Regions from separate parts of the Brevibacillus sp. 1238 genome, predicted to be linked through region 3. Evidence: riboswitches for the same ligand, from Rfam matches in the RefSeq annotation. Region 3 holds a riboswitch; each other region holds the start of a gene.
The links. A riboswitch is a leader RNA that binds a small molecule or an ion and turns the genes downstream of it on or off. The one in region 3 is predicted to bind glycine.
Positions count from the first base shown of each region.

Region 1 (8,195 bases), on a different contig from region 3:
TCTCCTTGTCGCCCACGAGCTTCACGAAGCCTTCCCCGACGTTCAGAGACAGTGCCCGCCCATTCGCGGCATAAGGGAACTTGCCAACTGCCACCTCGTGTCCGCGCTCTTTGGCTTCCGACTCGGTCAGTCCCACACTGGCAATCTCCGGATCGGAGAACACGACAGCGGGAATCTTTTTGTCGGTGAGCTTGCTGTCTTTGCCAGCGATGGCTTCCGCCGCGATTTTGCCTTCGTACGACGCTTTGTGGGCAAGAGCCGGGCCTTCCACCAGATCGCCGATCGCATACAGGTGCGGAATGCTCGTTTGGCACTGTTGGTCGATCTGGATGAAGCCGCGCTCTGTCAGCTTGACAGCGAGCTTTTCCAATCCCAGCCCCTCGATGTTCGGCCGTCTGCCAACCGTAACAAGCACATAGTCAGCGGTCGCCTGACGCTCTTCGCCTTTTTCCGCATAGGTGACGCTGACCTGTTCGGCTGTTTGTTCCGCCCCTTTGGCCAGCGCTTCGGTGTGCACTTCCACGCCGAGCTTTTTCAGCTTCCTCGCCACCAGACGCGACAGTTCTTTTTCAAAGCCGGGCAAGATCGAGTCCGAGCCTTCCAAAATCGTCACCTTCGTGCCCAGCTTGGCAAATGTCTGCCCCAGCTCGATCCCGATATACCCGCCGCCAATGACCAGCAAGCTTTTCGGCAATTCTTCAAGCGCCAGCAGTTCTGTCGAGGAAAGAATGCGGCCCGCGAATGGAAAGGCTTTCAATTCGATCGGACGCGAGCCTGTCGCGAGAATCGCTTGCCGGAATTGCACCTGTATGCAGTCGTCGCCATTTTTCACCTCAACCAGCTGCTCGCCGACAAGCTGCGCTTCCCCGCTGATTCTTTTGATCTTGTTGCCTTTGAGCAGCGAGCTTACGCCTCCGGTCAATTTGTCGACCACGCTGCGCTTCCATGCCTGGACCTTGGCGAAATCGACGCTCACTTCTGCTGCCTGCAAGCCGATGCTCGCGGATTGCGTCATCGCTTCGTATTGATGCGCCGCCGAGATCAGCGCCTTGGAAGGAATGCAGCCGCGGTTCAAACATACGCCGCCGACCGTATCTTTTTCCACAATCGCGACCTGCTTGCCGAGCTGAGCCGCCCGGATCGCGGCTACGTAGCCCCCCGGCCCCGCTCCGATCACGAGGACATCCACCTGCTCTACTGTTCCGTTCGTTGTCATTTGTTCTCTCCACCTGTTTTTCTTTTTCTGTGTAAGGCGTCTCCCGCGGTTTTACCCCGCAGGAAGAGGCGCCTGCGCCTGCTTGCAGTCGGCCAACTGCTGCTCGTGCTGTTCTGCCTGTTTCCGTTGTCAACCGCGACGAACAGCGAGCCGATCCGCAAAAGCTTCTTCCGGGCTGGACAAGGCGAAGCCCAGGAAAGGGTCGTAGTCCAGGGTAAGCACATCCCCGAGATGCCGTTTGGTCAACCGATCCATGCAGACCGGAATCCCGTTTTCGTACACGAGCGTGTCGTTTTTGCGCAACTCATCTACTCCGAGCTGGACAAAAAATCCGCAACCGCAGTCGCCGGAGATCACCACGTCAATCCTGAGCGCGGTATCCTGCGGAAAATTCAGTTTTTTCAGCTCTGCTTGAGCCGCTTTCTTGATCGTAAGCTCCATTTTCGTGATCGCCTGCTCCTTTCCCATCGCGCCACCTTTCACTCGTATCCGTTTCGTTTGGCCGAAATGCAAGCGTCTGCGCCCGCTTTTGTGCAACTCGACGCGACGTTTCATTCAGCAAAAAAGGACAGAGGAAAGATAGAGTGACGAATACTCTACCTTTCCTCTGTCCTTTTTACCTGAGAGTTTAACTTCGGCAATCAATCGGTTCCGAAGTATTCCCCTTGGGTGGCTTGTGCAGCGCTCTCCAGAGGTGCGTCCGATTGTAGTATCTGGTACCTGAGAGATTAATCCCAAGGGTTTTATGGGACTTGCTCCTTCGGTGCTAAACGCGTCGTTTAGTCTCTCCTACAATCATCATCCGCCGCTATTCACTTGTTGGCTAACATTGACATTAGTAAATCACACTCCTTCTGCCGATGTCAATTCTGAAAAAAATTATTATTCAGGTAACCTTATTCGTTTTGCGGCGGGCCGCCATGACGACTGGCATCGCGAACAGGCCAAAAGCGGTAACGCCTGCTTTTGGCCTGTTGATCCACCCTATTTTTTACTGTTGCGAAATCGCAGCCTCATCCATGTACACGTATTCCCACAAATGTCCGTCCAGATCGATAAAGCTCCAGCTGTACATGAAGCCGTGGTCTACCGGGTCTTTAGCCGGCTTGGCCCCTGCTTCGTGCGCTTTGTTTACGATCTCGTCGACTTGCTCCCGGCTCTCGGCTGACAGCGCCACGATGACCTCGGTGCTCTGGGCCGTATCCGTCACGGGCTTGTTCGTGAACGATTGGAAAAACTCCTCCACCAAGAGCATCGCGTAAATATTTTCGCCAATCACCAGGCAAGCGGCATTTTGATCCGTAAATTGCGGGTTGAACTCATAGCCCAGCGCTGTAAAAAAATCAATCGACTTGTTCAAATCTTTCACGGGCAAATTGACAAAAATTTGTTTTGATTGCAGTGCCATTGCGTATCCCTCTTTTCGATAAGTGTTGTGATTGATTAAATCGTACCATCTCTTGGGATACGATGCTTCTTATGGATTGCTAATTACGCCAACTGATTCGCCCCTCCTAAGAAACCTCCGCCGCAAAAACACTCAACTCGCGCACAACAGCCTCATCGACTTCCACGCCAAGCCCCGGACGATCTGCGAGCAGCAAGCGATCCTGCTCGTAGCGAAGCTGTCCGAAGTCGCGGGAGAACATGAGCGGCCCCACCATTTCGTTGGAAAAGATCATCCCTTTTGCCAAAGACAGATGCGCCCCGGCGGCGGTGGCCACGGCTGATTCGACCATCGAGCCAACCTGACATCCCATCCCCGCCATCTCTGCCTGCGCGACCAGCTTGAGCGCCGGATACAGGCCGCCGCACTTCATCAGCTTGATGTTGATCAAATCGGCTGCCTGGCGGACGATGACTTCCCGCATTTCTTTGTCGCCGTGCAAGCCTTCGTCGACCATGACCGGAATGAACGTTTTTTGGCGAACCTCTGCCAAACCGATCAGATCGTCCGCCAAAACAGGCTGCTCAATCCAGTCGAGCTGGCAGTCCTCTACTTGCTTCAACACGCGCATCGTTGTCGCCACATTGCGCCAGCCCTGGTTCGCGTCCACGCGCAGCTGGACGTCCGGGCCAATTGCCTCGCGGACGGCGCGAATCCGTTTGACATCGACAGCCGGATCGCCGCCGACCTTGATCTTGATGCTCGAATATCCGTCTTGCAAAGCTTGCGCCGCCTGGCGAGCCATTTCTTCCGGCGGCAAAATGCTCACAACATAAGGCACCGTCAAAAAGTCGTGCGCTTTTCCGCCAAGCAAATTGTAGACAGGCTGTCCCGCGGCTTTGCCCATGAGATCGTAGCAGGCGATATCGATGGCCGCTTTTGCAGATGGCGCGCAATAGACAGCCTGCTCCATGATTCGGTGAACTTTTTCAATATCAAACGGGTTAGCCCCGAGGACGAGCGGCGCAATGTCTTTCACCAGCATCTCGTACGTGCTGGAAAATGTCTCGCCCGTCACGTGCGGGTCGGGCATGCCTTCGCCGTAACCGACAAGCCCCGTGTCCGTCGTCATTTTGACAATGATGCTCGGAAGCTTGTGAAACGCATCGTAGGCCACGATAAACGGCCGCACCAAAGGCAGCTCGGTCGCAAATACTTCAATCGCAACAATTTTCAACAGGAAACCCTCCATTGCTCACACATTTTTCTTAAAACGGTCCATAGTGCATCCAATTGGCGATGATGACCGCTACCAGCCCAATCCCGAACTGCATCAAAATCAATGGCAAAATCCACTTCGCCCAACGAATCCACGGGATGCCCGCAAGCGCCAGCCCTGCCATGAAGTAACCCGAGGTCGGGAAAATAATGTTGCCGATTCCGTCTGCCAGCGAGAAAGACAGCACCGCCGTTTGCCGCGTCACTCCGACCAGATCAGCCAATGGCGCCATGATCGGCATGGTCAGCGCCGCTTGTCCGCTGCCCGAAGGTACGACGAAGTGAATCAACGCTTGCAAAATGTACATGCCAGCCGCGCTGAGCACAGGCGGAATTTCGTGCAGCATGCCTGACGCATGGAACAACAGCGTATCGATGACGTGTCCGTCGCCAAGCACGACCAGTGTCGCTCGCGACAACCCGATGATGAGAGCGCCCGTGAGCATCCCCGCCGCCCCTTTCATGAACGACTCGATCAACTGATCGGCAGACATGCGGGAAATGAGCGTAATTACGATGGCCAAAATGACGAACAAGGCAGAAATTTCGGTAATGTACCATTGGAATTGCAGGACGCCGTAAATCAAGGCGACGAAGTTAAGCAGGAAGCAGATCAGCACCCATTTGTGCGTTTGGGACAAAGGTTGGTCAGTTGTCGGTGCAATCTGCTCAAACGCTGCGACTCCTTCGCCGTAAAATCCGAGCGAGCGATCTTTTTTCACCTTCATCGCGTAGCGGTAAATGAAGCCAACCGATACGGCATACATGATCACGAACAAGATGATCCGGTAGCCAATGCCCGAGAAAATCGGCAGCTGGGCGATTCCTTGGGCAATCCCCACTGTAAACGGATTCATGATCGCCGTCGTAAAACCGATCGAGGCTCCTACCAGGACAATCGCGGTTCCCGTGATGACATCAAAGCCGAGCGAGACAGCAAGCGGCACCAAAATCGGGATGTAAGCCAGCGTCTCCTCCGCCATTCCGGTAAACGCCCCGGCAAAGGCGAAAAACAGCATCATGATCGGGATCAGCCACTTTTCCTTGTTCCCGAGCTTTTTGGACAGCGAGCGGATAAAAGCGTCGACAGCTCCTGTCGCAGTCAGCACGCCAAACGCTCCTCCGATGATCAAAACAAAGAAAATAATTTCTCCTGCGTCCACCATCCCCGTGTGGATCGCGCTAAACAGGGAAAAAACGGAGACGGGCGTCTGTTCAATCGCTTTGTACGACTGTGGATCGACGACGTTTCTGCCGTTCACTTCCACGCGGGCGTATTCTCCCGCCGGAACGACGTGGGTGAGAAACGTCGCGATGAGCAGCACGCCAAACAACAGCACGAAAACGTTGATTCCTCTCTTGCGTCTTGCTGCTTGTTCTTTGCTGTTTGGAAGCACTTCCAACTCCCCCTTTTTTTATTATTCTGTTTTTTTATCGTAGTCGATTTGATTCGGCATGAAAAATGAGGTTGTTCAATGATAACCATAAATAAATCCATACTTCGCCACACAAAAAAACGACCCCCGGAATCGCTTCCGAAAGTCGTATACCACGGCTTCATTCAAGCCCGAAAAGTCGGCCACACATCAAGCACCACGTCGACGAAACTGCTGACGGTGCTGTAATCGCGCTGGTCGCGCGGATAAATCAAGTAAGTCAAAAGCCTTTTCGGAAAGCGGTGCAGCACTTGCAGCGTTCCCTGCCTCACTTCTTTTTCAATCATGACGTCGCTGATCAAGGCAATCCCCGTCTGGGACATAACCGCCCGCTTGATCGCCTCTTCGCTGCCGCATTCGATCGTCCAGAGCGGTTTGCAGCCGATCTCTTCCAAACATTCGCGAATAACGCCTTCCAGATCGTACGTAATGAACGGATGCTCCGCAAAAAGCTCCTCGGCGCTGCGCGACTTGACCAGGAGCGGACTCGCTACCAGCACCAAATCTTCCTGATCGATCAAAATTTCCTCAATCCCCGGCCGATTGCACTTCCCGGCGACAATCCCGATATCCGCCCGGTTCGACTCCACCAGCTTGATCGTCTCCTTGCTGTTGTAACAGAGCAGCTTCATCTGCACTTGCGGATGCACCTTCACGTAAATGCTGAGCAGTTGCGACAAGTAATAGCTGCAATAAAACTCGGGCGCCGCGATGGTCAAATTGCCGTACGGCTTTTCCAGCCGCCGCAAGTCTTGTTCCAGCTCGTCCAGATTTTGAAACAGCTTGTCTGTATGCTTTTTCAACAGCTTGCCTGTCGGCGTCAAAAACGTCCTTTTTCCCACCCGGTTCAGCAAGGTATGGCCGATGTCTTGTTCCAGCGCCTGGATTTGCAGGCTGATCGTCGGTTGCGTATAGCGCAAAATTTCCGCAGCCTTGGTGAGATTCAAACATTCCGCAACGACGTGGAACGTCTTCAAGTGGCGCAGCTCCATCCCCATCACCCCAAAAGCTCAGTTAGACTTTCGTTTCGTTTTGTATTTGTCCATCGTAGAACATTTGCTGTGAACAGACAATACGAAAACCGCACCGAAAAGCCTGTCTCGCAGGAGGGCGAAAAGCCGCTTGGCGCTGACGGATACTGCTTCGTCATGGGGCGATGGCTCTTGGTGACGGAAAAAGCTTACGGGAGAATGTCTGAAAATGTTCAGGAATGAAGCAGCCCTGGCTCATTCGGGTACCCTATAATTTACTGTGATGATCTCCCCTGCCATAGACAGACCATATATGTACGATCGGAGTGACGAGAGATGTACAAAAAGCTACTGGCCATCCCTGTGACGGCTGTTTTTCTGTTGCTTGCCGCATGCGGCGCGGGTTCCGGAGGGCAAACCGCAGACGGCTCGCCTGACGCAAAGCCGACCAGGTCCATTCAATATTTGGGCACTGCCTATAAAATTCCGGCGCGAACCAAACAAATCGCCTTTGTCGATTCGCGAAGCAGCTTTGAAGACTCGCTTTTGCTCGGCATACCGCCGTTCGCCGCAACGGTAGAAAAATCCGGCGCGTTCCCGCAGGAATACGCCTCGATTACGCAAAATACGCAAAAGCTCCCGGCAGACATCGTCGAGCGGATTGATGACCTGAAAGCTCTCTACCCGGACACTATCCTGACCTCTGACAAGACGCCTGCGGAAAAGCGCGCCACGCTGGAAAAGGCAGCGTCCGTGATCCCTATTTCCTCGAACGGAGCGCACTGGGAAGACAACCTGCGGCTTTTGGCTGAAGTGCGCGGCAAAGACGCAAACGTGGATGCGATTGTGAGCAAGGTAAGAACCAACATCGAAAATACGCGGGAAAAGCTTGCCCCGCTGAAGGATAAAAAGGTGTTGGCTGTCTGGTTCCACGAGGGCGCTTTTGTCGTCTCCCCGAAAAACGAACGGTACAACTATTTGCTCTACACCGATCTCGGGCTGGCGACACCAGACGTTGTAGAACAGGCAAAAGAGCCTGTATCGCTGACGCTTGAACAACTGGCCCAGACAGACCCCGATTATTTGTTTGTCATGGTCGACAAAAGCAGCGACCCCGGCGCAGAAGCTGCCTTTGAACAGTTGCAGCAAAAAAGCGAATGGAGCAACCTGCATGTGGCCAAAGACGGACGGGTTTACGTCAACGCCGTCAATCCGGGCTTGGCCGGGGGCACTGCCTACAGCAACCAATCCTTCATGAACGCGATTTCCGCCCGCATGTTGAAATGATGTATAAGAGCACAAAATCGGACCATACTATACTTATCGAGCTCGGTGGTGTGTTTTCAAACAGGCTGTAGTCCCTAACGGAGGCGATGTGCCATGGATGATTTACACGATCACCTAGTGAGTAAGGAAAACCGCAACACTGCAATAAGCTTCTAACTTCACACTGGAGGTAGATGCGTCGCACGTGATGATCGGTAACACCTCAAAACTAGCGAGCTCGATATATGCCGTCTCCTTTTAGGAGGCGGTTTTATTTTGCCCATGAAAAAAAACCTTCGCAGCAACTGCCAGCAAAGGTTTTTTCACGGACAAATTTATTCTCCCAGATCAACGTTATGGTACACCTGTTGCACATCGTCCAGGTCTTCCAGCGCATCGATCATTTTTTCAAACTGGGCTTGCGCCTCTTCGTCCAGCGTTACTTCGTTTTGAGCGAGCATGGTCAGCTCCGCTACGGTAAACTCGGTAATGCCCGCTTTTTTCAGCGCTTCCTGTACAGCGTGGAACTGCTCAGGCTCGGCGTAGACGATGACAGCTCCGTCTTCGTCCAAAATGTCGCGCACATCGACTTCGGCTTCCATCAACAGCTCAAGCACTTCCTCGGCGGTTTTGCCTTCGAG
Region 1 is NZ_JARXWC010000001.1:351,380-359,574, reverse strand. Features, by position in the region: gene lpdA (dihydrolipoyl dehydrogenase) at 1-1,216, opposite strand, end outside; gene M2298_RS01615 (iron-sulfur cluster biosynthesis family protein) at 1,346-1,684, opposite strand; glycine riboswitch at 1,914-2,018, opposite strand; gene M2298_RS01610 (VOC family protein) at 2,208-2,624, opposite strand; gene M2298_RS01605 (mandelate racemase/muconate lactonizing enzyme family protein) at 2,731-3,840, opposite strand; gene M2298_RS01600 (YfcC family protein) at 3,872-5,278, opposite strand; gene M2298_RS01595 (LysR family transcriptional regulator) at 5,443-6,309, opposite strand; gene M2298_RS01590 (hypothetical protein) at 6,379-6,531, shown strand; gene M2298_RS01585 (ABC transporter substrate-binding protein) at 6,625-7,575, shown strand; gene M2298_RS01580 (YebC/PmpR family DNA-binding transcriptional regulator) at 7,890-8,195, opposite strand, start outside.
Region 1: linked by a shared signal. The riboswitch ahead of M2298_RS01615 (iron-sulfur cluster biosynthesis family protein) and the one ahead of gcvT (glycine cleavage system aminomethyltransferase GcvT) in region 3 are both predicted to bind glycine.

Region 2 (11,042 bases), on a different contig from region 3:
CCACGCGCGATCCGCAAAATGGCTATCGGTTGTTCAATCGCTCGCATATCCGAAAAATTATGCTTTTGCAAGCGTTGCGCGCGCAGGTGTATTCGCCAACGGTTGTAGAGCTGAAAAATGCCATTGCTCACATGAGGGAAGACGATGTTTTAGAGGCGAGAAAAATCGCCACGGACTCCTTGCAGTATTTGCATCGGGTCAACTGCTGGCAAATGCGCGGAATCCATGCTCTCTATGATCTGTGCCGATTGGTAAAGCTGGTTGAATGAGAGGAGGGTGCCTTCGGTTCGGTAACCGAAGCTTTTTCATCATGTATGCAGAAACTTGTTTTCCTGCTTCCATTCTACTTTGCGGAAAAACAGGGGCAACTCGCTTTCGTGCAACGGTTTGCTGATCAGAAAGCCTTGCACAAAATCACATTTCCACTTTTGCAGGCTGTGGAGCTGTTCAAACGTCTCGATGCCTTCAGCGACGACAGTGAGCCCCAGTTTGCGCGCCAGTGAAATGATCCATTCGACGAGTACCGTTCCTTCATAATGATTGGCAATATGAGCGACAAATGACCGATCGACTTTAATAGTTGAGAGGGGGAGAGTCGTGATGTATTCAAGCGAGGAGTATTCCGTCCCGAAATCATCCAATACGATTTTGATGCCGTGGTTAGCGAATTTTTTCAAAGTATCGATCCGTCTGTCCTTGAGCGAGATTCTGTCCCGTTCTGTCAATTCCAGCTCCAATGATTGAGGGGAGAGAGCTGTTTTCTGCAAAATGCCGCATACCCGATCGAAGAAGAGAGAGTCTTGCAATTGCAGGCCCGAGATGTTGACTGACATGACGGAAGTGGGCATGTACTTTTCTTGAATTTGCTTGTTTTTTTGGCAAGCGGTCTGGATGACCCAGTCACCGATGGAATAAATCAGTCCGATCTCTTCGGCGAGCGGGATAAATTCCGTAGGGGAGATCGGTCCGAAGAGCGGATGGTGCCATCTGAGCAAAGCTTCAAAACCGCGTACGTTGCCAGAGACGGTTTCGAACTGCGGTTGGTAATGCAAAGTCAGCTGTTCAAGCCGTACTGCTTCTTGCAAATCATTGGCCAGTCTCAGCTTGTGCTCCAGATCCTCGCTCGTCAGTAACGATGTAAACTCCATGTTTTATTTACCCTCCATTTTGCGTCCATTTCTTCTGGGATTGATTATGCACGGGATGTATTAGATAAGTTTCTGTCTATGTATTAGGATAGTGTGAAATAATCTCAAAAAAATAGCACCATCTCGCAGGAGACGATGCCATTTGTCTGCTAGTTTTTAGAAACGAACTTGTATCCTACACCCCAAACGGTGCGGATGTATTTCGGTTCCTTCGGATTGTCTTCGATTTTTTTGCGCAGGTTGGCGATGTGAACATCGATGGCCCGATCTGTCACAAAAGAATCGAAACCGCGCAGTTCGTAGAGCAATTCCTCCCGACTGAATACTTTTCCCTCATTTGTAATGAACAGACGCATAATCTCAAATTCGGAAAAAGTCGTTTCGACGTGAAACTGATTGACAAAGATCGCCCTGCGCTCCAAATCGAGCAGGAAAGTATTCTCGGAACTCGCGACTGCTGTGTCAGCCTGTTCCCCGCTTTCTGGGGCAGCAGGCTGTTGGTATTGGTGGGTTCGTCTGATCATGGCTCCGATTTTTGCGGAAATCTCTCGCAAGGAAAAAGGCTTGCAAATATAATCGTCCGCTCCAGCTTGCAAAGCCTCTACGCGATCGGATACGTCTGTCTTCATCGAGACAATCAGGATGGGAGCAACGGAAAAGGTGCGCAGCTCGCTGCATATCCTGGTACCGCTCATATCCGGCAGAATCATGTCCACGAGGATGACATCCGGAGCAAATGATTGCGCCATGTCCAAGCCTTTCTGTCCATGATCCGCTATTTTTACAGAATAGCCTTCTTCGGTTAAATACATGGCCAGCATTTCGCCCATAATCTGATCGTCTTCGATAATCAATAGGTTGTACATCAGATTCCTCACTCTTTCTGGGAGAAAGTTATTCGTAAAAATGGGAAAGAGCTAGCAATTTTTCGTTTTTTCCTAATACTTTTCTCATATTTTAGCAAAAAAGCGAGGAGAATGGACCTAATTTCATGAAAAATGCTAAAAAAATGTTAGGAGATTGCCAGAGTTTCTTGCCATTCGTTTGCTAACGCTAACACTTCGTTCAACTGCCATTCCAGCTCGCTCATAAATTCTTGATAATCGTTCGGATTTACAGAAGCAGAAAGCTGCGCCTCCATTTTTCTTGATAAAAGAAGCAATCTTTGTGCAGACAAATTTCCCGCAACACCACTGAGAGTGTGAATCATTCTTCTTGCTTCCTGGAAGTTTCCTGCGAGAAACGCCGTTTGGAGGTTTGATGTAAAATCCGAATATTCTTTAGTGAATGAACGGAGAATTTGCGTGTATATCGGGATTTTTCCATCCAGTCGCTCCAGTGCGAGCGAAACATCCAGACAAGGTACGGGAATTGCTCGCTTCAATGTTTCCTTCATCTCGCCCAAATGAATCGGCTTGGTAATGACGCCGTTCATCCCCGAACGGTAGCAATTGTCGTGTTCGGCTTTAATGACGCTCGCCGTCATCGCAATAATGGGCAGGCTGGCGTACTGTTTGTGCTGGCGGATGCGGATCGTCGCTTCACAACCGTCCATCTCCGGCATGTGGACATCCATGAGAATCAGATCCCATTTTCTCGTCTCCAAAAGCTCCAGCACTTCTTGCCCGTTTTTGGCAACGGTCACAGCGTAACCTTCGCGCCGGAGGAACTCGACCGCTACCAGCTGATTGATCTCGTTGTCCTCTGCCAGCAAAATTTTGCCGCGATATCCGGGGAAGAGGACGTTTTCGTAAGGAGCGGACTGCGGCTTCTGCAAAGTCTCGGTCACATGTGTTTCCTTGTGCTCCTGTGCCCCCAGTATCGCGCGCGCTACATCCATCCGGTTAATCGGCTTGATCAAAACAGCGTCAGGCTGGGCGGATTCCTCCAGGGAGGCCAGCTCGTCGCGGCCGTACTCTGTCGTCATGGCAATTGTCGCTGCGTCGCATAGCTCGGCGAGCGCGTGCAGCCGCTGCAACGATTCTACGCCGTACATGTCTTCCGCTTCCATGTCGACGAACACAAAGCGAAACGGGTTGTGCGCTTCAGCGTGTTCCAACAGCTCGAAAGCCTCTCGCCAGGTGGCGACGCAAATAGGCGAAAAGTTTAGGCCAAACAACATGTCAGCCATGCTGCTTCGCATTTTGTCGTGATTTTCCACAATCAGGACACGCTGGCCTTCGTAGCCTGGTGGCAGCATGGAGCCAGGGCTTTCGCTTTCCCGCCAGGGCGCGTGTTCAAACGGGAGGGTGAAGGAGAAGCAGCTTCCTTTGCCGATTGCGCTAGTCACTTCGAGAGTGGCGCCCATCATCTCGACGAGACTGCGCGAGATGACCAGACCAAGTCCTGTGCCGCCGTATTTTCTGCTCGTCGTGCCATCTGCCTGTGTGAACGGTTCAAACAGCTTGTCGAGCTGATCTTCCGACATGCCGATGCCTGTATCCTCTACGGCAAAATGCAAGTACAGCAGTCGTCCTTCTTCTTTTTCCAGCGTGATTCGCACAGAGACGTATCCTTGCTCGGTAAACTTGATGGCGTTGTGGCACAGATTGAGCAACACTTGCTCCAGCCGATGCTGATCCCCGATCAGTTTGGGCAACATTTTCGGCGGCAGATCGAGAATGATTTCGATTTGCTTCGTCCCGAGGTAAATGCTCAGCATGTGCGAGAGCCGCCGGACAAAATCGTCGAGGTCAAAGCTTGCCTTTTCCAGCTCCAGCTTGCCAGCCTCGATCTTGGAAAAGTCGAGAATCTCGTTAATGAGGCGGAGCAATACTTGGGAGGAAGACAGCACCTTGTCCAAGTAATCTTTTTGCATCACCGTCATCACCGTTTTCTGCATCAGTTGGGACAGTCCGATGATCCCGTTGAGCGGGGTGCGGATTTCGTGACTCATCCGCGCCAAAAAGTCGGTTTTCGCCTTGCTCGCTTCCTCGGCTTCTTCCTTGGCTGCCCGCAGTTCGGCCTGAATCCGCCGCTGTTCCTTTAACATGAAGTGCAGCAAAAGCGAGAGCAGACTGACCAGAACGAAAATGGAGACTTTGGTAATCAGGCTGGACAAGTCTTGTACAGAGTTCAATTGTCCGAGCGCTTCGCTGGCAGGCAGTACGGCTGCGACAGACCAGCCCGTGGAAGAGACAGGGGAGTAGCCGATGTAATAGTTGTTGCCGTCGATGGAGACGAGTTGCAATCCTTTTTGTCCAGCGACCATGCTTTGTCCGATTTTGGCCAGATCGCCTGGTTGTTCCGTCAGCTTGTGCCGGCTGACAAGCTCGGGATTTGGATGGTACATGATCGTTCCGTCTTTGGAAACCAGGATGGCGTAGCCCGATTCCCCGATCGGGTACGTGCCGAGCATTTGCGGAATGTCGTCGAGCAAAATATCGATGGCGACGAAGCCCAGCAGCCTTTCGTTTTCCTCAATCTTCATGGTGCCGCTGGTCACCATTTTTTTCGTGAGATAATCGGCGTACGGCTCGGAAAAAACGACGTCATTGGAACGGACGGCGTCTGGATACCAGGGGCGTTTGGTGAGCGACCAGTCTTTTCCTGAGAGCGTGTCGGTGTTGCCGATCGTGAAGTTGCCCGCATTGCTGGAAACCCATACAAGGCCCAGGTTGTGGTCCAGCCGCTGGATGCCGTCCAATGCGGTCGCTACGTCCAAGTAATGCGGGCTGGTGAAGGCATGCTCTCGCGTCTGCACGGTTTGCAGGTAGCGCAAGATTGCCTGGTTGGTGCTCATTTGCCTGATCAGCAACGCTTTTTGCGCAAAGAAAGCGTCCATCCGTTCGGCCAGAGCCTGGCTTTGCAGGGTCAGCTTGTTCTCAATCTCGACTTTCATGATCCGGTTGGTTTGGGAGCGCATGATGTAGCCGGACAGGGAGAAGGCGACCACGATGATCAGGAGGATGAGAATGGTCAGTTTTCGGGCATGGCTGACGTGAAAAGTTTTCATGAACGACCTCGCAATCTGTGATGTACGTTGTTTTCATTTTACAACACAAATCTCAAAATCTTCCGGAAAAAGCGCGGCTTGCTCCCGATTCATCTAGTAAAATAGAGAGGAAGGGGTGACAGTCATGTACACCGTATGGAAAGTGAAATACTTGAAAATATCTTCCTACCTCAAACTATGTGTGGGAGCCGGTTTTTCACTGGGTCTCTTGATCGGACTTGTTCAACTGCTTTTTCTGTTTTTGATGCGTGCCACAGAGGGACATTCAGGAGCAAGCGGCATGTGGGACAGCTTGCTTGCTGGCCTGGCGAATGCGGCAGGCACTGTCATCGTCTATACTTTTGGCGCCGCGGTTATCAGTCTTATTTCTTATTTTCCTTTTATGGCTTTTCTCAAACGCAAGCAAGGAATAAAGATCGAAGGAATATTGGAACCATTTGAAGAGAGCGAGATCAGGTCATGACATCCGGGAGAGAATCGCACATGCATCCATTGCGTCCAACGATGACGGTCGAGGAAGCCGTCGCCCATTTTACGCCAGACCGGAACGAAGTGCAGGAAGTATACAGTGAAGAAGACGAATTTATCGGCTATTTGACGGTAGAAGCGATCGCCCATGCGATTCATCGCGGGGAATTGACGCGGCCGATTGTCGAATACGTGGTGCCGGAAGTGAGCTTGCCGGATCGAAAGCGGCAGGCAAGCTCGCAGGCGCAGCTTCACGCTTTTTTCGAGAGTCCGATCTGCCAAATCGTGTTCAATGCGCTGTATGACGGCGTGTACATTACAGACGGAGCAGGCATTACTTTGTTCATCAACCAGGCGTACCAGCGCATTACCGGGATTCGCGAAGAAGAGGTCATCGGCAAGCATATGGGCGATTTGATCAAGCAAGGCATGATCTCCGTGTCCGCTTCGCTGGAGACGATCCGCACGCGAAGGCCCGTGACGTTGATCCAGACGATACGCAACAGCCGCAAAATCATCGTTTCCGCGACGCCTGTGCTGTCGTCCGCAGGCGAGATTTTATACATCATCAGCAGTGTCCGGGACATCACCGAGCTGATCCGCTTGAAGCACGAGCTGGATAGTCAAAAGCTGCTGCAAAGCGATGTGCCTCCTGCCGATCAGATGGGGCTGGAAGATGTTGTGCTCGGGCCAGCGACGCGCTCGCTTTTCCGCCTGGCTGACAAAGTCGCCAAGACAGATGCAAAAATTTTGTTGCAGGGCGAGACGGGTGTAGGGAAAAGCATGATTGCGAAATACATCCACGCCAGGAGCAGTCGAGCCAACGAAATTTTTATGGAGTTGAACTGCGCGGCAATCCCGGGCCATCTGGTGGAGGCTGAGCTGTTTGGCTACGAGCCGGGGGCGTTTACGGGAGCGCTCAAGCAAGGCAAGGTCGGCATTTTGGAAAGCGCCCATCGCGGTACGCTTTTTCTCGACGAGATTGGCGATTTGCCGCTGGAGCTGCAAGTCAAGCTGTTGAAGGTCGTGGAGGAAAGCAAATTCATGCGCGTCGGCTCCACGCAAGTGCGACATGTAGATGTGCGGATCATCACGGCGACTCATCGGGATTTGGCTACGCTGGTGCGGGAAGGGTTGTTCCGCGAGGATTTGTACTATCGGCTGAACATCGTCACTTTCGAGGTTCCACCGCTGCGGCAGCGCCGGGAAGAGATTGTCCCGCTGCTTGAGTCCTATCTGGAAAAATTCAACGAAAAGTACAACGAGCAAAAAACGATGACGCTGGAGTGCTACGAGTGGCTGACCAACTACAGTTGGCCGGGGAACATCCGGGAGCTGGCGAACCTGGTCGAGCGGCTGGTTGTCACGACTTTTCACAACACGATTGACGTGGGAGATTTGCCCGGCTTTTTGCAACAGGTGTTTCCGCAAGCGGAGCCGACGTCGTTGCGCGATGCGGTGGCACGACTGGAGCGCAGCATGATCAGCCAAGCGATCCAGACGCACCGGACGACGAGATTGGCAGCGGAAGCGCTTGGGATCAGCCAAAGTGCGCTCGTCCAGAAGATGAAAAAGTGGCAGCTGCACATCGGCAGCGAACCGGAGTTGAACGAATAGGAAAACATCCCGCGAGCGCCTGACGCCATCGCGGGATGTTTGTTTTACTCATGCAGCCACATTCGTTCATGAATGTGGTTTTTGGTTGTGTCGCTTACCGCTTACGAGTTTTCGGCAATTTTGACCTGATCGACTTTCGCTTTGCGCAGCTTGTAAATCACCACGAGCATGATGAACCAGACAGGTGTGATGAACAAGGCAACGCGCGTGTCTTCAGCAAGTGCGAGCACGACGAGAATGAACGCGAGAAAAGCGAGAATCAAGTAATTGGCAAACGGATAGAGCGGCATTTTGAATTTGTTTTGCGCTGCCAGCTCTGGTCTTGTCTTGCGGTATTTCAGGTGGCAAATGACCGTAATGCCCCAGATGAACAGGAAGCAAACCGTCGAGACACTCGTGATCAGCGTGAAGACGCCTTCTGGCATGATGTAGTTCAATACAACGGCGATGAGAATGACGACGGTAGAGAAGAACAGGGCATTGGCAGGAACTTGGCGAGTTGTGAGCTTGGTCATGGCCGCAGGCGCGTTTTGTTCTCTGCCCAAAGAGTAGACCATTCGGCTTGTACTGAAGACGGCGCTGTTACATGCCGAAGCGGCGGAGGTCAGTACGACAAAGTTGACGATTCCCGCAGCGGCAGCAATTCCGATTGCGGCAAACACTTGCACGAACGGGCTTTCTGTCGGAACGATCGCACTCCATGGGTAGATGCTCATAATCACGATCAGCGCACCGACGTAGAACAGCAAGACGCGGATCGGAATGTTGTTGATCGCTTTTGGAATGACGCGCTCAGGATTTTCTGTCTCTCCGGCAGTCAGCCCGACCAGTTCAATGCCGACGAACGCGAAGACGACCATCTGGAACGAAAGTAAGAAGCCGTTGATTCCGTTCGGGAACATCCCGCCATGGCTCCACAAGTTCGTGAAGCTGGAAGCGCCGGAGTTGGTAGAGAAGCCTTTGACGATCATGACGATACCGACGACGATCAAGGCGAGAATCGCGATGACTTTTACCAGCGCGAACCAAAACTCCATTTCTCCGAACAGCTTCACGGTTGCCAGGTTCATGAAAAGTAAAATTACGAGGGCAATCAACCCCGGCATCCATTGCGGCACTCCCGGAAACCAATACTGTGTGTACAAGCCGACAGCCGTCAAATCGGCCATGGCAATCGAAATCCAGCAAAACCAATACGTCCAGCCTGTGACGAACGCAGCCATGTTTCCGAGGTAGTCTTTTACGAAGTCGACGAAGGAATGATAGTTCAGGTTGCTCAGGAGAAGTTCGCCGAGCGAGCGCATGATCAAAAAGCAAATAATCCCAGTAATCAGGTACGCAAACAAAATGGATGGCCCGGCGAGGTGAATGGATTTTCCCGCACCCAGAAATAGTCCGGTACCAATGGCTCCACCGATTGCGATGAGTTGAACGTGTCTGTTTTTCAGACCTCTCGCCAATTTTTGTTGTTCCATGTGATCCCCCTCTTTCTCTCTGTCTGATTCTGCAAAGTTACTTGGAAAGACAACTACTTGCTCGACGACTTTTTCTTCACAAAAGTTTATGATTCTTTATAATTCTCATAGTAACATAGCTGTACAGAATAAATACATCATTAAGTTACTTCCAACGAAAAAAACGCTTACATTTTTCAGTGAGTCCTTATTTTTTGCTGTTTGCTTCCGGTTGCTCCCTCCTTGTTTGCCCGAGTGGGGATGTGGCTGTTCCCCTGAAAGCGCAGCGATTTCTAGCAGCAATCCTATTTTTCGCCAATAAAAAAAGGAACGGGAAAAATAGGCTGGTTCCTATTTTCCTCTGTCCTTTTACCTGAGAGTGTTTAACTCCTTTGGTGGCCAATGGCTCTCTCCAGAGATGCGTCCCATTGCGGTCCTTTTACCTGAGAGATTTGTCCTGGGGGTCAGGATTTGCTCCTTCGGTGCTAAACGGTAAGTTTAGTCTCTCCCGCAATATTCATCCGCGATAGATATTCGCATGCGTTCTTTTGATAGTAAATTATTCCAAATAGCTTGTCAAACGAAAATTGCCAATTAACAGACTATTTTAAGCATAAAACATTTTTGACCGATTGAAGTCCAACAAACAAGGGAGATGGCAAGAATCAACAACAATTTGATTCGAAAACAAATCAATATGATGTATTTTGATTTGAAACATGATCGGTGATCGGATGAAAACGGTTGCTTTTTGTTCCGGGCAAAGCGAGAGTGAAAAATGTGACGAACATGTGAGAAAAGGTGGTTTCGCGAGCGGAAATCTACCATTTCGCCGGAAGCAAACGAGGTTGAGTGCAGCGAATTTTAAGGCTTTGGCACGGGAGTTGCTTTTAAGTGGCAGCACAGAGAAGGGAGAGAGTGACAACATGAACATTTCTACATTTGCTGCTGCGAACAAGCTGGTCACAGGCCGCGATTCGCTGGCATTGCTTGCAGAGGAAGTCGCCCGGCTGGGGGTGCAGCGTCCGCTGATCGTCACCGACCATATTTTGATTCAGGCCGGGGTGGTAGCGCAAGTCGAGGAGCTTTTGCCGATGAAGGCAGGCATCTTCCCGGACGTCAATCCGGAGCCGGAAATCGAAATCGTCGACCTGTGTGTCAGCATGATTCGCGCAGGAAGCTACGACGGGCTGATTGCGGTCGGCGGAGGAAGCGCGATCGACATTGCGAAAGCGGCTGCGGTCATGGCGACTAATGAGGGCAGCATCGAACAGTATTTTGGCACGAATCTGGTCAAGCAGCCGGGCTTGCCGCTGATCGCGATTCCGACCACGGCGGGAACAGGCTCGGAAGTGACCAATATCTCGATTTTGTCCGATACGAAGGAGCAAGTAAAAAAAGGAATTGTAAGCCCTTACTTGCTGCCGGATGTCGCTATCGTCTCGCCGATGATGACGCTGACGTGCCCGCCGAGTGTTACCGCTGCGAGCGGCGTGGATGCGTTGGTGCATGCAGTGGAAGCCTATATTTCCAAGTTTGCCTCCCCAGTCACGGACGCGCTGGCGATTGGCGCGATGAAGCTGATCGCTGTTCACCTGCCAAAAGCGTACGCGGCCCCGGACAACATCGAATCGCGCGAAGCCATGATTACAGCCGCGTTGATGGCGGGTCTTGCCTTCGGAAATGCAGGGGTAGGAGCTGTACATGCCCTGGCTTACCCGCTCGGCGGACGCTTCCACATGGCGCACGGCGTCAGCAACTCGCTGCTTTTGCCTTACGTGATGCGCACGAACAAGATCGCCTGCCTGGAAAAGCTGGGAGACATCGCCCGGGCGCTCGGAGAAAATACAACTGGCCTGAGCCTGGATGAAGCGGCGGAAAAAGCGATCGAAGCGATGACGCGTCTGTGCCGTTACGTGGAAATTCCCCAGTCGTTGCGCGAGTTCAACATCCCTGAGACAGCGCTTGCCGAGATGGCGGAAGAAGCGATGAAGCAGACCCGGCTTTTGAAAAACAATCCCCGCACCTTGCGGAAAAAAGACATAGAAGATATATATCGCGCAGCTTACTAAGAGGGGGATATCACATGAAGTGGAAGCAACGCAAAGATGGTGCAGAGACTCCGTATATTCCGGCTGGCCCGTTCAAAATTCGCCTGCCGTTCGTGCATTATCGTTTTGAATGGCCTGATTACTTGCAAGGATTGCTGATGTGCGCCGTCGATCTCGGCGCCATCACGTTGCTTGCCGATCACCTTGGCATGCCGTTTGAGGTCGGCTTGGCTGTCGTCATTTTAAATGGCTTCTTGTATTTGCTGCACCACTTGCTGGGCGATCCGGTCATTCCGGGCTGGATTACCCCTGCGATTCCGTTGATCGTGCTGTTTGTCGGGCAATTTCC
Region 2 is NZ_JARXWC010000001.1:334,344-345,385, forward strand. Features, by position in the region: gene M2298_RS01515 (MerR family DNA-binding transcriptional regulator) at 1-269, shown strand, start outside; gene M2298_RS01520 (putative bifunctional diguanylate cyclase/phosphodiesterase) at 309-1,148, opposite strand; gene M2298_RS01525 (response regulator transcription factor) at 1,298-2,014, opposite strand; gene M2298_RS01530 (response regulator) at 2,161-5,103, opposite strand; gene M2298_RS01535 (hypothetical protein) at 5,228-5,566, shown strand; gene M2298_RS01540 (sigma-54 interaction domain-containing protein) at 5,587-7,188, shown strand; gene M2298_RS01545 (amino acid permease) at 7,290-8,663, opposite strand; glycine riboswitch at 9,002-9,060, opposite strand; glycine riboswitch at 9,064-9,163, opposite strand; gene M2298_RS01550 (iron-containing alcohol dehydrogenase) at 9,569-10,714, shown strand; gene M2298_RS01555 (hypothetical protein) at 10,729-11,042, shown strand, end outside.
Region 2: linked by a shared signal. The riboswitch ahead of M2298_RS01545 (amino acid permease) and the one ahead of gcvT (glycine cleavage system aminomethyltransferase GcvT) in region 3 are both predicted to bind glycine.

Region 3 (11,042 bases):
TATTTGCAAAATCGGTACGGGGCGCAATCGGCAACGACCTTGCTGGAAGAGTACAGTCATGACGCCCGCCGTTTGCAGGAGCGCTATCCGGACGGCAAGCTGGACAAGCCGTTGCAGAAGTTCGCCACGGAAGAAGAATTTCATTGGACGTGGTACTCCCGAGGTGCCCTTTTGTTCGACCATTTGCGCAAGCAGATCGGGGATGACGCCTACAAGCGTTTTCTCCACCGTGTCCAGCAAAATTACCACGGCAGCGTGATCGGGGCAGAGCATCTGGATCAGGCGCTGGGCCAGACGTTGCAAGGCGAGGCTTCATACTTCGTCACGGCAACGAAAAAATCGAACCGCGAGGGCATGGGAACGGTTCAGCTGGAGCCGTATATTACGACTGTCATCAACAATATGAGCTACTATCCGTCCATTTCGGCGCGGGCAACGGGCGGCACGGTGTATTTCCCGTTGCGCGAGCTGGGGGAAAAGATGGGGCTTGCCATTAGCTGGGACAAGGAAAAACAAATGATCCGCATCACGGGCAACGGCTACGAGGTGTACGTAAAAGAACGCGAGCGTTTTGCCATTCGCGACGGCAAGAAGCTCGATCTCGGCCATCCGCTGATGGAGATCAAGGAGCGGACGATGGTGCCGCTGTCGTTTTTCGCGACGATTCTGGAATTTGATACCCAGTACAATCCCGATGAGAGAACAGTCAAAATACAAACGCGCAGATCGAGTGGAAAGGTGTCGGAAACAAAATGAAAAACCTGATTTTGGTCGGTTTTATGGGAACAGGCAAGACGACCGTTGGCGCTGCGCTGGCCGCTTCTTTGGGGCTTGCGCATACAGACCTGGACACCGCCATCGTGGATAAGGAAGGCCGCTCGATCCCAAAGCTCTTCGAAGAGCGAGGAGAAACTTATTTTCGCGATGTGGAGTCGGCTGAGCTGTCCAGGCTGCTGAATGAAGGGCCGCAAGTGCTGACAACGGGCGGAGGGGTCGTCCTGCGCGAGCAAAATGTAAAAGTCATGCTGGAACGAGGAATCGTCATCGCCCTGCATGCAACCGTAGAAGAACTGATACGACGGCTGAAAAACGACACAGCTCGTCCTTTGCTTGCCACAGGGGTGGCAGAACGGGTGACGGCGCTCATGGCAGAACGCGCAGGAGCGTACGATTTTGCCCCGATTCAGGTGGATACGACCGGAAAAAGCCTGGAAGCAATCGTGGAGGAAATTAAGCAGCGCGTGGTTGAAAGCACAGAAGACGGGAAACAATAAAAAGGACAGCGCTTTTGCCGGTGAACGACGGCGTGCATCTGCGAGTACGAAGGAGGTCACGTGCGATGTCCTTTCAAGAATATTTGAAGTACCTGACGAAATTGTTTGTGCAGTACATGGATACTCCAAAAGACGAACGGCGTCAGCGAAAGGCTCCACGTGAGCCTTGGTCTGCACGCTGGTTTGGGGCAATTCCCATGGCGATCCGGCTGTTGTGGCGCAAATAATCCTACACCATGGTAAGCGGACGGAGGGTGCGTGCGTATGGCGAGAGTAGCGGTAGAAAACTCCCTTTCTCAAATTCGCAAAATGCTGTGCGATAACGGCTACGATGTGGTTGATTTGGGAAACTGGCAGCAAGTGGTCGATGCGATCGTGATCACTGGCCAGGATGTGAACGTTCTTGGCGATCAAAACAAGACGATTACGGGTGCGCCGATAATCAATGCGGAGGGCATGACAGCCGCGGAAGTTTTCCACGCCGTGCATGAACGCCTTTCTCCAACAGATCATCACTGATCGAAAAAATGGCGTCCGACGGCGCAAACAACGAAAAAACAAGCTCTTCTGCACGCTGGCAGGGGAGCTTGTTTTTTTATACATACGAAGCGATATGTCAGCTTTGAGGCGGCCGCACCTGCGGACTGGATACGTAAAATTTGCCGATCTTGTCAGCGTAGACGTAAGGGACAAAGCGCAGTCCTTCATCCCAGACCCCCACATAGGCAGATTGGTCGTTCCACAAATGGAGCGAGCCGACAGCGTAAGGAGCCAGCACCTGGGCGTGGTACAAGGAAACAGTGAGGGTAACCGACGCGTTGTTTTGCTGTTGCCACAGCTCTGACCACGTAACGGCGCTGCCGCGTTGCATTTGGTTGAACCAGCCGATCTGGTCGAACGGGTCTGTCTGCGCCGATTGCAAAGTGCGGGTCTGGGTCAGTTTTTGTCCTGTCTGCACCAGATTTTGCAGCACGGTTGGTTCGTTGGCTGCAAACGAAGCGGGATAAGCTTCGCCTGTTTTGGCGTTCACCATTTGCGCCGAAGACTGGCGGGCAATCAGCCAGTGGGAAGCGAATCCGTCGTAGACTGGCTCAGCGGCAATTTCCCGGGGAGCGAAGGCATCGTCGAACAAAATGTATTCCCCGACGCCGTATTCGAGCAAGACGAATTTTTCCGGGACATTCGATTCGACTGTTTCTCCGACGACGAGATAGCCTACTTGCTTGTCGGCTTTTTTGATGCTGACCAGCCATTGATGCTGGTTCGGGCCGAGCGTCTGTACTTCTGTATCAGCTTTTTGCCACTCTTTGAATTGCGGATCACGGCTTGCGAGCTCTTTCATCCAGGTCTGGATTTGAGCCTGAAACGCTTTTTCCCAGCCGCCTTGCTCCTCGGCATGAACGGGCCAGGAGATCAATACGAAAGACAAGAGGACCCCGAGAAAGGGCAGAAATCGTCTGGTCACAAACATGCACCACCTTTTGCGCTGGCTATCCTATTCCTATTGTAACCAGCTATGACAAAAAGATTTGTTGCAACTTGTCACTCCTCTCACACTACTTCTCGTTGATCTTTTACATGATTCGCCCGTTTGTGGGAAGATGGCGCACCGTTTTTGCGCCAGAAAGCTTTTGAACAGGCGGGTTCGAGTGCAAGTAAAACAGCCCGCCGTTAATGAAGTGAACCTCGATGCGCGGTTCATACTGCCAGCGCAGCTCGTCCATTCGCCGCTGTTTTTCTTCTTCCGGCGTGCTTTTTTTCCACTCTTCCTGATTGATTTCTTCCCGTGGTGTCACCTGAATGCCATTCGCACGTAAAAAGTCGAGGATTCGTCCGCCAGATGAGCGGTATTCGTCAATGGTTTGCGTTGCTTCGACAACAGGCTCCGCGACAGGAGGAGCTTCCGTTTGCGGGAGGGGAACGATGGCTTGCGCTGCTTGCGGCTCCTCGGCTTTTTCCGCTTCTTCGTCGTCCGCATCAGCCTGCTCTGCTTGCGGCTCCCGCTTCGCCAGTTCTTCGTAGTAGGCGGCGAGAATGTCCAGTTCTTCCGCCAAGCGGGCTTTTGCCTCGGCAGCCCACGCTTGGTCTTCCTTGGCGATGACCGCTTCGGCTTCCTGGCGAGCCATCTGGAGCGCATCCTCTACGGAAATTTTCCGATCAAGCGTATAGAAATAGTCCGGGATGGCCGGGGAGAGCGGCAACTGAAACAAGTACGTCGAAAAGTCGTGCACGACCCGCGGCTGGTGCAGGTTGACCCCGAGGTAGAGCATGAGATCGCGCCGCTTGTCGCACAGAAACGACACTTTTAGATTGATGCCCAGCCACGGAACGAGCGGCGTAGAACGGCGTTTGCCCGTGGCGGGGAGCGAAGCGGTATTTTGCTCGTACATGCAGACGAATTGACCGTGCTTTTTCGCCGAGGCAAAAATTTGCTGCATGCGCCCGGCGCCGAGGTGGAGGTGTTCGGCACGCAGCCCGTCCGGCATGCGGTCGGGGTGAAAGGCGAAGGTGAGCACGAGCGGCTGGTACGCCAGATTCATTTTGTCGACCCAGCTCCAGTAAAAAGGCCGGTTGCCGATATCTTTGTCGACCTCGACAGGCAGCTTGACCGTCAAGTAGTCGGGGTGGGATTCGACGATGTGAGCAGAAAAAGTCGCGAGATAGCGCTCTACGAATTGCCTGACCTGGTTGGCTTGCATCAGGGAACCTCTTTTCTTGTTGGCTAGTTGGGGGCATCCAGACTACTGCTCGGCGGCTTCCGAGAGAGCAGGGGCGACGTGCGGCTGGCGGCTTGCGCGAATCGCGTGCCCCATGTTGTCCAGCTTCAAAGCCATTTCGCGCGTGGATGCGGAGTCCATAATAATTTGCGTCAAGTTTTCTTCCAGCGAGGAACTCAGGTTGAGGCGTTCGACGATATCATCGAGTTCGCCGATGACCATTTCAAACAGATCGATTTTTTCGTACAGCAGTTTGAGAATATGTTCTTCAATCGTCCCGACCGTGGACAGATTGTAAATGTGCACATCCCGCTTTTGCCCGAGACGGTGAACGCGGCCGATTCGCTGTTCGACACGCATCGGGTTCCAAGGCATGTCGTAGTTGATCACCTGATTGCAAAATTGCAGGTTGATCCCTTCGCCGCCTGCTTCTGTCGCGATCAGCACTTGTGCGCGGTTTTGAAACAGATCGGTCATCCAGTCTTTTTTGCTGCGCTTGAAGCCGCCGCGAAACGGCACAGAGGTAATTCCGTGGTCATGCAAATATTTTTGCAAGTAATTTTGCGTGGCCCGATATTCGGTGAAAACGATCACTTTGTCGTTGATCTGCTGAATCAGCTCGACCGTTTTGGCGGCCTTGGAATGCGTCTCGATCCGCTTGATCATCTCCACCAGTTCCAGTATTTGCGCCCGCAGCAAAGACTCCTCGCTGGTGCGTTGATGCATGTTGTACAGCGTCATGAAGGAGGCTTCCTTGCTGGAGCAAACCTCGCGCTGGAGCGTGATGAGAGCGAGCGAATTGAACAGCCCGGTTCCCGTCTTGTACTGATCGTGGACAAAGCGCGTGACGCCCTCGTACAGCTTCATCTCCTCCTGCGTCAGCTCGATGGGAATCGACTGCACGCGGCGGCTGGTGAACTGGATGCCGCCGTCGCTTCGCTTGTTGCGAATCATGACCTTTTCGATTTCTTCACGCAATTTTTCGCTGTTTTTCGATTGGCGCTTTCCCTCGACGTAATTGGTGGAAAACGACGTCGAGTGGCCCAGATGCCCCGGTTTGAGCAAATTGATCAGGTTGTACAGCTCGTCCATCTCGTTCTGGATAGGGGTGGCGGTGAGCAGCAAACAGTATTTTTTGCGAATTTCCTTCACGAATTGATAGTTTCGGGTTCGCTTGTTTTTGAGCTTGTGCGCTTCGTCGATAATGAGCATGTCGTAGTCGATATCGAGCACATGGCGGCGATGCGGATCGCGTTTGGCCGTGTCGATGGAGGCGACGACGACTTCGTGCTGACGCCACATGTACTCTTTTTTTTGCGCGACGGCAGGAATGCCGAATTTTTGTTGCAGTTCTTTTGTCCACTGAATGACGAGAGAGGCGGGAACGAGGACGAGAATTTTTTTCGCCAAGCCTCTGACCATGTATTCTTTCATGATCAACCCTGCCTCGATGGTCTTGCCCAATCCGACTTCATCCGCGAGAATCGCGCGGCCGCGCATGTCATTCAGCACGCGTTCCGCCGTCTGGAGCTGATGGGGAAAAGGCGAGAGCAGCGGCAAGTAGTTCAGGCATTGCAAAGAATCGAACTCGCGAACCGCCATCGCTTCTTCTGCTTCCAGCGCCAGCTTGAACAGCTCCCACTTGTCCCATGGACCATCTTCGTGCAGCCGCTCGGTCAGCGGCGATATCCAGCTCGTGTCAAATGAAACAGGAACATTCGGCATATACGTTACTCCTTTACACAGCTCTGCCATAACTTTCATGCGTTTTAATAAAAAACTTAACATTATGGGTAATGTTCATCACTTTGTTAAGTATTTCTTGATCTGACTGTTAATTTGCATATTTTCAACTGTCGACTCTCATGGTAGGATATAGAGGAAGTTCGTTCATTAGTATGGAAATCATAGCAAAAACTTATGTATGACCATCTAACCAACGCGAATGATAGTAGCAGGGAGAGACTGCGTGAACCACTGCAGCGCCGAAGGAGCAAGCCGGTAACGGTGAATCTCTCAGGCAAAAGAACCTCTACTGGACGCAACTCTGGAGAGAGCTCGCATGTCGAGCCACCAAAGGGGAAACTTGCAAGCCCGGTGATCCCCGCCGAGCTTGATTGGCAAGGTAACTCTCAGGTACCAAGGACAGAGGAGGAGAAATGGGCACCTTTCTTTTGGTGTACCCGTTTTTTCGCCTCTGTTTTTTCATGGGGAAAAATGCCGACTATCTGCCTTTAGGAGGTGCCACACATGTCCAATCTGAAAAGAACGCCACTGTTTGATTCCTATGCAAAATACGGCGCCAAAACAATCGACTTCGGCGGTTGGGAGCTGCCTGTACAGTTTTCCAGCATTGGTCAGGAGCATGAAGCTGTTCGCACGAAAGCAGGTTTGTTTGATGTATCCCACATGGGAGAGGTGGACGTAAAAGGCGAGAGCGCGCTCGAATACTTGCAGCGCGTGACAACCAACGACGTTTCCAAGCTGGCAGTGGGACAAGCTCAATACAGCGTGCTTTGCTACCCGGACGGCGGTACGGTCGACGATTTGCTCGTTTACAAATACGCAGACGACCATTACCTGCTTGTCATCAACGCTGGCAATATTGACAAAGACTATGCATGGCTGCAGGAGCACCTGATTCCGGGCGTCACGATCGAAAATATCTCGCCGCAAACGGCGCAGATTGCGATCCAGGGGCCTTTGGCTGAATCGATTTTGCAAAAGCTGACTCAAACGGATCTGTCCCAAATCGGCTTTTTCCGTTTTGAGCGCGATGTAGAGGTTAGCGGTATTCCGGCATTGGTATCCCGTACAGGCTACACGGGCGAAGATGGCTTCGAGATTTACCTGGCTGCGGATCGTGCGGCAGAGCTGTGGGACGCCCTGCTTGAAGCAGGCAAAGAAGACGGTCTGGTTGCTTGCGGACTGGGTGCGCGTGACACGCTGCGCTTTGAAGCCAAGCTGCCACTGTACGGTCAGGAACTGAGCAAGGACATTACACCGATCGAAGCGGGTATCGGTTTCGCGGTGAAGGTAGATAAAGCAGTGCCGTTCATCGGCCAAGAGGTGTTGAAAGCGCAAAAAGAAAACGGCGCGCCTCGCAAGCTGGTAGGGATCGAGATGATCGATCGCGGCATTCCGCGCACGCACTATCCGGTCTATGTCGGAGAAGAGCTGGTAGGAGAAGTGACCACAGGGACACAATCCCCGACCTTGAAGAAAAACGTTGGTCTGGCCCTGGTCAAAAGCGAGCACACGGCGATTGGCACAGAGGTTGAAGTGGAAATTCGCGGAAAACGACTGAAAGCTGTTGTTGTTGCCGCTCCTTTTTATAAACGTGCGAAATAACCAAGCATAAGCCCACAATACATCCTATTTGAGGAGGACAACGTTCGTGAAATACCGCTACCTGCCCCAAACTGATCAGGACAAGCGCGAAATGCTCGAAACTCTGGGCATTTCCAGTGTAGAAGAACTGTTTGCAGACATTCCGGAAGAGGTGCGTTTCAAAGGTGCGCTGAACATTCCAGAAGCTCTGTCCGAGCCTGATCTGGTCAAATACTTCACTCGCCTGGCTAACAAAAACGTCAACTTCAGCACACACGTCAACTTTTTGGGTGCTGGCGTTTATCAGCACTATGCGCCAAGCACAGTCAACCACATGCTGCTCCGCGGAGAATTTTTCACGGCTTATACGCCTTACCAGCCTGAAATCAGCCAAGGCGAGCTGCAAGCAATTTTTGAATTTCAGACAATGGTGTGTGAACTGACAGGAATGGAAGTAGCGAACTCCTCCATGTACGACGGAGCGACTTCCTTGGCAGAAGCGGCTATGATGGCGGCTGGTCACACTGGCAAAAAGCGCGTCATCGTTTCCCGCGCTGTGCATCCGGAAGCGCGCGGCGTTCTGAAAACATACGCGTACGGTCAAGGCGTAGAGCTGGTTGAAGTCGGCATCAACAGCGATGGCGTAACCGACACACAAGCTCTGGAAGCGCTGATTGACGAAAACACAGCGGCTGTGATCGTGCAATATCCTAACTTCTTCGGAAACGTGGAAGACTTGGCAGCAGTTGAGCCGATTGCTCATGGCAAAGGCGCCCTGTTCGTCGTTTCTTCCAACCCGCTTGCACTGGGCGTATTGGAAGCGCCAGGCAAACTGGGCGCTGACATCGTAGTAGGCGACATGCAACCGTTCGGTATCCCGGCATCGTTTGGCGGACCGCACTGCGGATATTTTGCGACGACGAGCAAGCTGATGCGCAAAATGCCAGGACGCATCGTCGGGCAAACGAAAGACGAGAACGGCAAGCGCGGTTTCGTACTGACGCTGCAAGCTCGTGAACAGCATATCCGTCGTGAAAAAGCGACTTCGAACATTTGCTCCAACCAGGCGCTGTTGGCACTGGCGGCTGCGATCACCCTGACTGGACTCGGAAAACAAGGCGTACAGGAAATGGCGATGATGAACCTGCAAAAGGCGCATTACGCGAAGCAAGCCCTGCAAGCCAAAGGGCTGGAAGTCGTCTTTACTTCCCCGTTCTTCAACGAGTTCGTGGTCAAGCTGTCCAAGCCAGTAGCAGAAGCCAACAAGCAACTGCTCCAGGCAGGAATCATCGGCGGCTACGATCTGGGGCTGGATTACCCAGAATTTGCAGGCCACACCTTGCTCGCAGTAACCGAGCTTCGGACCAAGGAAGAAATCGACACATTGGCGGCTGAATTGGAGGCGATCACACGTGCGTAACGACCAGGAGAAAGCACTGATTTTTGAAATGAGCAAACCGGGCCGTGTGGGCTACAATCTGCCGGCATTGGATGTACCGGAAGTAGAGGTCGCAAGCCTTTTGCCAAAGCACCTCATTCGTGAAACCCCTGCTGAATTGCCAGAGGTATCCGAGCTGCAACTCGTTCGCCACTACACCGAGTTGTCCCGTCGCAACCACGGGGTAGACAACGGCTTCTACCCGCTCGGTTCTTGCACGATGAAATACAATCCGAAAATCAACGAAGACGTGGCTCGCTATGCCGGCTTCGCGCAAACTCACCCGTACCAGCCGGAAGAAACTGTACAAGGCGCACTGGAGCTTTTGTACAACCTGCAAGAAGAACTGGCTGAAATCACCGGAATGGACGCCGTTACCCTGCAACCGGCTGCCGGAGCGGCAGGCGAGTGGACGGGTCTGATGATGATCCGCGCTTACCATGAAAGCCGTGGAGAAGCTCACCGTACAAAAGTAATCGTGCCGAACTCCGCGCACGGTACAAACCCGGCGTCTGCGGCTGTAGCAGGTCTGGATACCGTTACGATTGCTTCTGACGAGCGCGGTCTGGTAGACATTCAAGCTCTGCGCGATGCGGTTGGCTCTGACACGGCAGCGCTCATGCTGACCAACCCGAACACACTCGGTCTGTTCGAGGAAGACATCGTCGAGATGGCGAAAATCGTCCACGAAGCAGGCGGCTTGCTGTACTACGATGGAGCCAATGCGAATGCGATCCTCGGCATTGCCCGTCCAGGCGACATGGGCTTTGACGTCGTGCATCTCAACTTGCACAAAACATTTACCGGACCACACGGCGGCGGCGGCCCAGGTGCTGGACCAGTCGGCGTGAAAAAGGTTCTCGAACCATTTTTGCCAACGCCAATCGTGGCGAAAAAAGAAGACGGCAGCTTCTACTGGGACAGCAACCGTCCGGAATCGATCGGCCGCGTAAAAGGCTACAACGGAAACTTCGGCATTCTCGTTCGCGCTTACAGCTACATCCGCACGATGGGTCCAGAAGGTTTGCTGCAAGTTTCGCAAAATGCGGTGCTCAGCGCCAACTACATGATGCGTCGTCTCGCTACGGCGTACAACCTGCCGTTTGACCGCGTCTGCAAGCACGAATTTGTCTTGTCTGGCGTGAACCAAAAGAAACTCGGCGTGCGCACGCTGGATATCGCAAAACGTTTGCTCGACTTCGGCTACCATCCGCCAACGATCTACTTCCCGCTGATTGTCGATGAGTGCCTGATGATCGAGCCGACTGAAACCGAGACAAAAGAAACGCTCGACGAGTTCATCGACGTCATGCTGCAAATTGCCCGCGAGTGTGAAGAAACACCTGAGCTTGTACAGGAAGCTCCGCACACGACCGTGGTAAAACGTCTGGATGAAGCGACTGCGGCGCGCAAGCCGATCCTGCGCTATCAGCCACAAGCTTAATAACTCTCTTTGGGAAAAGCCGCCTTTTTACAGGGCGGTTTTTCTTTCCGAATGATGCTATCATGAACAGATGGGGTTGATCCGACTTTCGGGGAGAGAAGACAAACATGAGCAAACGGATAGTATTTACTGGCGGCGGGTCTGCCGGGCACGTCACGCTCAACCTCGCCCTCATCCCGCATTTTTTGCAGCGGGGCTGGGAGGTGGCCTACATCGGCTCGACAGAGGGGATTGAGCGGGAGCTGGTCGAGAAGCTGGACGGCGTGCGCTACATCGGGATTGCTACAGGCAAGCTGCGCCGATATTTTGCTTGGAAAAACTTCACGGACCCGCTGCGTGTGAGCAAAGGGGCTTGGCAGGCGTACCGCTTCCTCGCTGACTGGAAGCCGAACGTAATCTTTTCCAAGGGCGGCTTCGTCTCCGTCCCGGTTGTGTTCGGCGCCTGGCTGAATCGGCTGCCTGTCGTCCTGCACGAGTCTGATTTGACGCCAGGACTGGCCAATCGCCTGTCGCTGCCTTTTGCCGACAAAGTATGCGTGACTTTTCCTGATACATTGAAGCATCTGCCAGCAGGCAAGGGAACGCACGTGGGAGCCATCGTGCGCGAGGAACTGAAAAAAGGCCGAAAAGAGCAAGGGCTGGCCCTGTGTGATTTTTCTCCGGGGAAGCCTGTGCTGCTCGTCATGGGCGGGAGTCTCGGGGCAAAACGTTTGAACGAAGTGATCAGGGGAACGCTCGATGAGCTGCTCAAACAGTATTCCATCGTACATATTTGCGGCAAAAACCAACGGGACGAAAGCTTGCAAAGGAAAGGCTACAAGCAGTTCGAGTACGTCCAG
Region 3 is NZ_JARXWC010000002.1:220,739-231,780, forward strand. Features, by position in the region: gene M2298_RS04855 (stalk domain-containing protein) at 1-756, shown strand, start outside; gene M2298_RS04860 (shikimate kinase) at 753-1,274, shown strand; gene M2298_RS04865 (YqzE family protein) at 1,340-1,501, shown strand; gene M2298_RS04870 (YkuS family protein) at 1,539-1,793, shown strand; gene M2298_RS04875 (hypothetical protein) at 1,891-2,739, opposite strand; gene M2298_RS04880 (YqhG family protein) at 2,849-3,973, opposite strand; gene M2298_RS04885 (DEAD/DEAH box helicase) at 4,016-5,716, opposite strand; glycine riboswitch at 5,937-6,033, shown strand; glycine riboswitch at 6,034-6,150, shown strand; gene gcvT (glycine cleavage system aminomethyltransferase GcvT) at 6,242-7,342, shown strand; gene gcvPA (aminomethyl-transferring glycine dehydrogenase subunit GcvPA) at 7,389-8,741, shown strand; gene gcvPB (aminomethyl-transferring glycine dehydrogenase subunit GcvPB) at 8,734-10,203, shown strand; gene M2298_RS04905 (undecaprenyldiphospho-muramoylpentapeptide beta-N-acetylglucosaminyltransferase) at 10,311-11,042, shown strand, end outside.